DNA from 2 places in the Streptomyces sp. NPDC007945 genome. Region 1 is predicted to be linked to the other one. Evidence: riboswitches for the same ligand, from Rfam matches in the RefSeq annotation. Region 1 holds a riboswitch; the other holds the start of a gene.
What was found. Region 1 has a riboswitch for S-adenosylmethionine ahead of ACFZCF_RS01610 (aminotransferase class V-fold PLP-dependent enzyme). Riboswitches for the same ligand answer to the same signal wherever they lie in the genome.
Positions count from the first base shown of each region.

Region 2: it holds a riboswitch for S-adenosylmethionine, as region 1 does, so the genes downstream of both, thrC (threonine synthase) here and ACFZCF_RS01610 (aminotransferase class V-fold PLP-dependent enzyme) in region 1, are expected to answer to the same signal.

Region 1 covers NZ_JBIBJV010000001.1:349,499-353,907, reverse strand. The annotation lists gene ACFZCF_RS01620 (cytochrome bc complex cytochrome b subunit) at 1-1,149, shown strand, start outside; gene trpD (anthranilate phosphoribosyltransferase) at 1,280-2,344, shown strand; SAM riboswitch class IV at 2,431-2,547, shown strand; gene ACFZCF_RS01610 (aminotransferase class V-fold PLP-dependent enzyme) at 2,758-4,185, shown strand; gene ACFZCF_RS01605 (Lrp/AsnC family transcriptional regulator) at 4,366-4,409, opposite strand, start outside.
Region 2 covers NZ_JBIBJV010000012.1:64,236-68,644, reverse strand. The annotation lists gene ACFZCF_RS29005 (MoaD/ThiS family protein) at 1-173, opposite strand, end outside; gene thrC (threonine synthase) at 206-1,549, opposite strand; SAM riboswitch class I at 1,534-1,676, opposite strand; gene ACFZCF_RS28995 (glucosyl-3-phosphoglycerate synthase) at 1,798-2,766, shown strand; gene ACFZCF_RS28990 (hypothetical protein) at 2,842-4,409, shown strand, end outside.

The DNA.
Region 1 (4,409 bases):
GGCTTCACCGGTTACTCGCTCCCGGACGACCTGCTCTCCGGCACCGGTGTCCGCTTCATGCAGGGCGCGATCCTGTCGGTGCCGATCGTCGGCACCTACCTGTCGATGTTCCTCTTCGGCGGCGAGTTCCCGGGCGGCGACTTCGTCGCGCGGTTCTACTCGGCGCACGTGCTGCTGCTCCCCGGCATCATGCTGGGCCTGGTGGTCGCGCACCTGATCCTGGTGTTCGTCCACAAGCACACGCACTTCGAGGGCCCCGGCCGGACGAACAAGAACGTCGTCGGCATGCCGCTGCTCCCCGTGTACATGGCGAAGGCCGGAGGCTTCTTCTTCCTGGTCTTCGGCGTCATCGCGGTGATCGCGGCGATCGCCTCGATCAACCCGATCTGGGCGCTCGGCCCGTACCGCCCGGACCAGGTGTCCACCGGCGCCCAGCCCGACTGGTACATGGGCTTCGCCGAGGGTCTGATCCGTGTCATGCCGGGCTGGGAGATCAACCTGTGGGGCCACACGCTGGTCCTCGGCGTGATGATCCCGCTGGCGATCTTCCCGCTGGTCCTCGCCGCCATCGCGGTCTACCCGTTCATCGAGTCGTGGATCACGGGCGACAAGCGCGAGCACCACATCGCGCAGCGCCCGCGCAACGCTCCGACGCGCACCGCCTTCGGTGTCGCCTGGATCACCGCGTACATGGTCATGCTCGTCGGTGGTGGAAACGACCTCTGGGCGACCCACTTCCACCTGTCGATCAACTCGATCACCTGGTTCGTGCGGATCTTCTTCTTCCTCGGCCCGGTCATCGCGTTCGTCGTCACCAAGCGGATCTGCCTCGGCCTCCAGCGCCGGGACAAGGACAAGGTGCTGCACGGCCGCGAGTCCGGCATCATCAAGCGCCTGCCGCACGGTGAGTTCGTCGAGGTCCACGAGCCGCTCAGCCAGGGCGAGCTGTACAAGCTCACCGCGCACGAGCAGTACGAGCCCGCCGCGCTGCCGCCGGCCGTCGACGAGAACGGCGTCCAGCGGAAGATCGGCGCGATGGAGAAGCTCCGGGTCAAGCTCAACAGGGGCTACTACGGCGACGACAACCAGGTCGCCAAGCCCACCCTGGAGGAGTACAAGGAGATCCAGAGCGGCCACGGCCACCACTGAGACCCTCCCGACCTCCTGACACAGGTCGCCACGGCGAGAGCCCCGTCCATTCGATGGACGGGGCTCTTTGCCGTACCCGGGGCTCGATAGGCTGGACCCCGCATCCGACGCACGATCACCAGGAGCTGCCATGAGCGCTGTGACCCCCGCTGGAGGACCTACCACGGCGGGCCGCTCCTGGCCCGTCCTCCTGAACGGCCTCCTGGAGGGGAAGGACCTCTCCGCCGACGACACCGCCTGGGCGATGGACCTCATCATGAGCGGCGAGGCGACCGACGCCCAGATCGCCGGCTTCATGGTGGCGCTCCGGGCCAAGGGCGAGACCGTCGAGGAGATCAGCGGGCTCGTCCGGACGATGTACGCGCACGCCAACACCATCGAGGTGCCGGGACCGGCCGTCGACATCGTCGGCACCGGCGGCGACGGCGCCAAGACCGTCAACATCTCCACGATGGCCTCGATCGTCGTCGCCGGCACCGGCACCAAGGTCGTCAAGCACGGCAACCGCGCCGCCTCCTCCGCCTCCGGCTCCTCCGACGTCTTGGAGAAGCTCGGCATCAACCTCGACCTCACCCCCGCGCGGGTGGCCGAGGTCGCCGAGGAGGCCGGCATCACCATGTGCTTCGCGGTGAGGTTCCACCCCTCGCTGCGGCACGTCGCCGCCGCCCGCGGCCAGCTCGGCATCCGCACCACCTTCAACGTGCTCGGCCCGCTCACCAACCCGGCCCGGGTGCGCGCCCAGGCCGTCGGCGTCGCCGACCCTCGGATGGCGCCGATCGTCGCCGGCGTCCTCGCCGAGCGCGGCAACTCGGCCCTGGTCTTCCGCGGCGACGACGGCCTGGACGAACTGACCATCACCGGCACCTCCCGGGTGTGGGTGGTCCGGGACGGCGCCGTCCGCGAGGAGGTCTTCGACCCGAAGGACGTCGGCGTCGACTACGCGCCGCTGGAGGCGCTGCGCGGCGCCGACGCCTCCTTCAACGCCGACGTGGCCCGCCGCCTCCTGGCCGGCGAGACCGGTCCCGTACGGGACGCCGTGCTGCTCAACGCGGCGGCGGCGCTCACGGCCCTGGAGCCGGGCGAGGGCACCCTCGCGGAGCAGCTGAGGGCCGGGATGGCGCGGGCCGCCGAGTCGATCGACTCCGGTTCCGCCCGCGCGGCCCTGGACCGCTGGATCGCCGTCAGCAACGCCTGAGTCGCCCGCCGCGGTCCGCGCGACCCCCGTTCCGGAATGCGGACGGGGTTGCGCGGACCGCGAGCGGTGGCATACGTTCGGCGACAGGTCATGAGTGACAGCCCTCAAGCCCCGGCTGGCTGTCCGGCAACCCTCCGTCCGTGGCGGGGTGCCCCGGGTGAAGACCAGGCCGTGGACAGCAAGGTCCTCGGCAAGCGCGGACCCCTGCGCCATCCCTGGGGTCCTGGTCCTCGAGGGAGCGGTTTCGTGAGCAAGCGAATGCGCTAGGGCCTCCGGCCCCTTCTTCCCACCTCCGTGCGGCCCCCGTCTCCTTCGGTGTCGCGCGTCGAGGCCAACACCCGTACGCGGTACGCCGGTCGGCGTCGCCCTGCGGGTCCTTCACGCCACTCGCCTGAACGCCGGGAGATACCGCCATGTCCGCACGCCCGCACGCCTCCGCCGATATCGCCGCCGCCGACACCGCCGCCGAGACCGGCGAGACCGCCGAGGCCTGCTGCACCGGGCCGCTGCCCGTGCTCGGCCGGGACGTCACCGTCCCGCTCGTCACCGGCGGCGAGGTCACCTACGCGGCCCTCGACTACGCGGCCAGCGCCCCCGCCCTCCAGCGCGTCTGGGACGACGTCGCCGCCTACGCGCCGTACTACGGCAGCGTGCACCGGGGCGCCGGCTACCTCTCCCAGCTCTCCACCGACCTCTTCGAGCAGAGCCGCGCCACCGTCGCCGCGTTCCTCGACTGCCGCGACGGCGACCAGGTCGTCTTCACCCGGTCCACCACCGACTCGCTCAACCTGCTCGCCCAGGTGGTCCCCGCCGACTGCCGGGTCTTCGTCTTCGAGACCGAGCACCACGCCTCCCTGCTGCCCTGGCGCGACGCCCGGGTGACGTACCTCGACGCCCCGCGCACCCCGGCGCAGGCCGTCGAGACCCTGGAGCGGGCCCTCGCCGACCGCGACCCCCACGGCCCCGCCCTGGTCTGCGTCACCGGCGCCTCCAACGTGACCGGCGAGCTGTGGCCGGTGCGCGAACTCGCCGCCGCCGCCCACGCGCACGGCGCCCGGATCGTCCTGGACGCCGCCCAGCTCGCCCCCCACCACCCGGTGTCGGTGAAGGATCTGGACGTCGACTGGGTCGCCTTCTCCGGACACAAGCTGTACGCGCCCTTCGGCTCCGGTGTCCTCGCGGGCCGCGCCGACTGGCTCCAGGCCGCCGAGCCCTACCTGGCCGGCGGCGGCGCCTCCCGCACGGTCACGCGACGCGTCGGCGGGGAGGGGGCCGGGGGCGTGGACGTCGAGTGGCACACCACCGCCGCCCGCCACGAGGCCGGCTCCCCGAACGTCATCGGCGTCTACTCCATCGCCTCCGCCTGCAAGGCGCTCACCGAGGCCGGCTTCGACGCCCTCGTCGCCCGCGAGCGGCACCTCATCGACACCGTCCGCGCCGGCCTCGCCGAGGTCCCCGAGGTCCGCGTCCTCTCCCTCTTCGGCGACGACGCCCCGCGCGTCGGAGTCATCTCCTTCGTCGTCGAGGGCTGGAACAGCTCCCACTTCGCCGCTGCCCTCTCCGCGGAGTACGGCATCGGCGTCCGCGACGGCCTGTTCTGCGCCCACCCGCTGGTCCGCACCCTCCTCGGCTCGGACCCCCAGGACCCGGGCGAGTGCGGCGCTCCCGAGGCGGCCGCCCCGGGGGAGCGTTCCCTGAACGCCATCCGCGTCAGCTTCGGTGCCGGTACGCCGGACGAGCACGTCGAGCGTTTCCTCGGCGCCGTGAAGGAGCTCGTCAGCGATGGCGCCCAGTGGAAGTACCGCACGGAGGACGGTCGCTGCGTCCCCGACCGCGGCTGACCCGACCGGTTCGGGCCACGCGCCGGCTCCCGCGTCGGGCCCGTCCGCGGGCCGTCCGACGCCGGTCGACTCGCGGTGCGTGATCACTCTTCGAAGACACGTGCGGGCACGGGAGGAGGGGCCGCGACGACGCCGGCGTCGCCGGGGCGACGCCGGCGGTGGTCCGCCTTCGGCCCCGGCTCAGGACTCCAGGCCGATGGCGAAGGCCGCCTCCAGATCGTGCT
Region 2 (4,409 bases), on a different contig from region 1:
TTCACGAAGCGGCGCAGCTTGCCCTGGTCGTCCAGGACGCGGGCGGCGATGCCGGTGTGGTTCTTCTCCAGGTCGGCGATGACCTCGGCGAGGGTGGCGCCCTCGGCGGGGACCTCGGCCTGGCCGCCGGTGTAGGTGCGGAGGATGGTGGGGATGCGGACGTTCACGGCCATGTCGATGCTCTCCGTACGGGTGTCGGCGGGTGTCAGTGGGCCAGGCCCGCGTCGCGGAACGCGTCCAGGCTCGGGCGAATGGTGGCGGTCGCCTGAGAACTGTCGGCAACGGCGTCCAGGGTCTTGAGCCCGTCACCGGTGTTGAGGACGACGGTGGTGAGGTTCGGGTCGATGACGCCGGCCTCGACGAGCTTGCGGGTCACGCCGACGGTCACGCCGCCCGCCGTCTCGGCGAAGATGCCCTCGGTCCGGGCGAGCAGCTTGATCGCGTCCACGACCTGCTCGTCGTTCACGTCCTCCACCGCGCCGCCGGTGCGGCGGGCGATGTCGAGGACGTACGGGCCGTCGGCCGGGTTGCCGATCGCCAGGGACTTGGCGATGGTGTTCGGCTTCTGGGGGCGCACGACGTCGTGGCCGGCCTTGAAGGCCGTGGACACCGGGGAGCAGCCCTCCGCCTGGGCGCCGAAAATCTTGTACGGCTTGTCCGCGACGAGGCCCAGCTTGATGAGCTCCTGGAGCCCCTTGTCGATCTTGGTGAGCTGGGAGCCGGAGGCGATGGGGATGACCAGCTGGTCGGGGATGACCCAGCCGAGCTGCTCGCAGATCTCGTACGCGAGCGTCTTGGAGCCCTCGCCGTAGTACGGGCGGAGGTTGACGTTCACGAAGCCCCAGCCCTCGCCGAGCGGGTCGCCGATGAGCTCCGAGCAGAAGCGGTTGACGTCGTCGTAGTTGCCCTCGATGGCGACCAGGTCGCCGCCGTAGACACCGGCCATGACGACCTTGCCCTGCTCCAGGTCGTGCGGGATGAAGACGCAGGAGCGGAAGCCGGCGCGGGCGGCGGCGGCGCCGACGGCGCCGGCGAGGTTGCCGGTGGAGGAGCAGGAGAGGGTGGTGAAGCCGAAGGCGCGGGCGGCTTCGATGGCCTGGGCGACGACCCGGTCCTTGAAGGAGTGGGTCGGGTTGCCGGAGTCGTCCTTGACGAAGAGCTTGCCGGGGGCGACGCCGAGCTCGCGGGCGAGGTTGTCGGCCTTGACGAGCGGGGTCCAGCCGGGGTTCAGGTTCGGCTTGTCGGCGACGTCGGCGGGGACGGGCAGCAGGGGGGCGTAGCGCCAGATGTTCGCGGGGCCGGCCTCGATGCGCTTCCGCAGCTCCTCCGGGTCGCCGACGGGCAGTTCGTAGGCGACTTCGAGGGGACCGAAGCAGAGCTCGCAGGCGAAGATCGGGCCGAGGGCGAAGACCTCGCCGCATTCGCGACAGGAAAGCCCGGACGCGGGACCGAGATCGACGGTGGCGCCGGAGGCGTCGGCGGCGGGGGCAGCGGGTGCGGAGGTCTGTACAGCCATGGAGGCGAGGCCCTTTCTCCTCATCTTCCTCATGACGCATTTCGCCATGAGACGGATTTGGCACCTTCCCTAGTCGGGGGCCTCGCTGGCGCAAGACAAACCGACTGGAGGGTTGCCGGGGCTTCAACGGGCCGTATCCCTCTGCCCCTCTGGATGAGCGGTATTCGATTGTGAGACGCGGGCGGCACCCCGAGATGCATCGGGCATCCGCGTTGTTCAAGACTGTAACCGAAGGCTTCGAAGGTGGAGACGGTCGTCCGATCCGCGAGATGGAGATCACGTTGCTGGAAGAAGTGGAGCGCTGGCTGACCCGGCGGTCCTGGTCCGTGTCCGACCGACCCCTGGAGCGGCTGCTCGCCGCGAAGCGGGGGACGACGGTCAGCGTGGTGCTGCCCGCGCTGAACGAGGAGGCGACGGTCGGCGACATCGTCGGCGTGATCCGGCGCGAGCTGATGACCGAGGCGGTGCCGCTCGTCGACGAGCTGGTGGTGATCGACTCGGGCTCCACCGACCGCACCGCCGAGGTCGCGGCGGCGGCCGGCGCGCGCGTCGTCGCCCGCGACGACGTCCTCCCCCGCATCCCGACGCTCCCGGGCAAGGGCGAGGTGCTGTGGCGCTCGCTCATGGCGACGGGCGGGGACGTGGTCTGCTTCGTGGACGCGGACCTGAGGGACTTCTCGGCGGACTTCGTCACGGGGATCGTGGGCCCGCTCCTCACCGACCCGGACGTCGAGTTCGTGAAGGCGATGTACGACCGCCCCTTCGACACGGGGTCCGACGGGCCCGGCTCGGGTGAGATCCCAGGTCAGGGCGGTCGCGTGACGGAGCTGGTGGCGCGCCCCCTGCTCAATCTGCACTGGCCGCGGCTGGCCGGCTTCGTGCAGCCGCTGGGCGGCGAGTACGCGGCCCGGCGCTCGCTGCTCGAACGGCTCCCCTTCCCCGTCGGTTACGGGGTGGAGCTGGGCCTGCTCGTCGACGCGCTGCACACGGTGGGCCTGGACGCCCTCGCGCAGGTGGACGTCGGGGTCCGCAAGCACCGGCACCAGGACGGGCAGGCACTGGGCCGGATGGCGGCGGCGATCTACCGCACGGCGCAGCTGCGGCTCTCCCGGGGCCATCTCGTACGGCCCTGGATCACCCAGTTCGAGCGGGGCGAGGACGGCTTCGTCCCGCACACGTACGCGGTGGACACGGAGGAGCGCCCGCCGATGGCCGAGATCACGGAGTACGCGCAGCGCCGCGTGGCGTAGGGGCGCCGGGGGCGTACGGGCGCAGCGCGTGGCGTAACGTCCGTGAATCATGGGATGTGCCTACATTTCCCTTTTATGCGCTTCGGATCATCACACTCGCTCCTCCGGGTGCTCGCGGTGGGTCTGCTCGCCGCGGGCCCGCTCTGGCCGGCGGCGGCGGCCCCGCCGGCCGCCGCCGATGTCGTCGAACCCTTCGGGGAGCGGTACCAGGCGTCCCTCTACGGGGACTTCACCACCGTCGGCAACACCGTCACGGGCTGCCCGGCGGCCCCCGCCGACCTGGCGGCCCGCTGCGCGGCCGCCACCGCGGGCGAGGGCACGGACACGAACGACACCTTCGTGACGCGCCGCCTCGACACCGCCCGCACCGGCGGCGCGTACGGCTCCAGCACCGGCCGGGTCCGGCTTCCCGAGGGCGCCGAGGTGGCGTACGCCCGCCTCTCCTGGGGCGGCAACGACGGCACGTACCGGGCGACCGGCGGCGCGGAGCTGGAGCGCTGCGCCCCCTCGGGCGCCGACGTGGCGCCGTCCCCCGGCGACCCGGCCACGACGGCCCCGCTGCTCGCGGTCGGCGCGCGGGCGGCGGCTCCCGTCTCGATCGACAGCATGGTCGTCGACCCCGCCGACGCCCACGGCCCGCACTACTACACGGGCGAATCCGACGTGACCGCCGCCTTCGCGGGCGTCACGGGGGCGGACGCGCCGCTCGCGGTCGGCGTGAGCGGCGTCTGGGCGCCGAACGGCAAGGGCTGCGTCGCCGGTTGGTCCCTCACCGTGGTCCACCGCTTCCCGGGCCCCGACCCGGCGAAGGCACCGGAACGGCGCTCCGTCCACCTCCTCGGCGGGCACGTGGTCCAGCGCCCGGGCTCCCCGGCGACGACGGTCACGGTGGACGGCTTCCGCCGCGCCCCGGGGAAGGCGCGGGCGAGCGTGACGGCGTACGAGGGCGACCGGAGCACCCCGGGCGACCGGTTCCTCGTCGGCGGGAAGGAGGTCACCGGGGCCTCCGCCGGCACCACGGACGACTTCTTCGCCGGGGAGGGCGACGGCGCGGTCTCCCCCGACCTGGTCGACAACCTGTCGATCGACGCGAAGGAGGTCGACGTCCCCGACGGCGCGATCCCGGTCGGAGCGACCTCCGCCGACCTGTCCTTCGCCACCGACGGCGACACCTACGTGCCCGCCGCCCTCGCCTTCTCGGTGCCCGTGGCGGACCTGGAGGTCACCCGGACGGCGACCCCGGAGCTCAAGAAACCGGCCCCGGCCCCGACCCCGACGACACCGCAGCCGTCGCAACCGACGACACCGTCGGAACCGTCGGAATCGGCGACACGGACGCCCCAGACGGCCCAGACGGCCCGGACGGCAGCACCCACGGATCCGGCCACGGAGCCCACCGCCGGCCGGACCGGCCCGGCTTACTCGACCGACCCGACCGACCCGGCCGACCCGCCGTCCCCTTCCTCCTCCGCGCTCACCGTCGTAGCCCCTCCCGCCACCGGCCCGGGCCCCCACGGCGGCCCCCGAGGCGGCCCCGGCGGCTCCATGGCCGAGACCGGCGCCCACGGCGAGCGGCTGTGGCTGCTCGGGGCGCTGGCGGTGGTGCTCGCCGGCACGGGCCTGGTGGCGCGGGCGGCACTGCG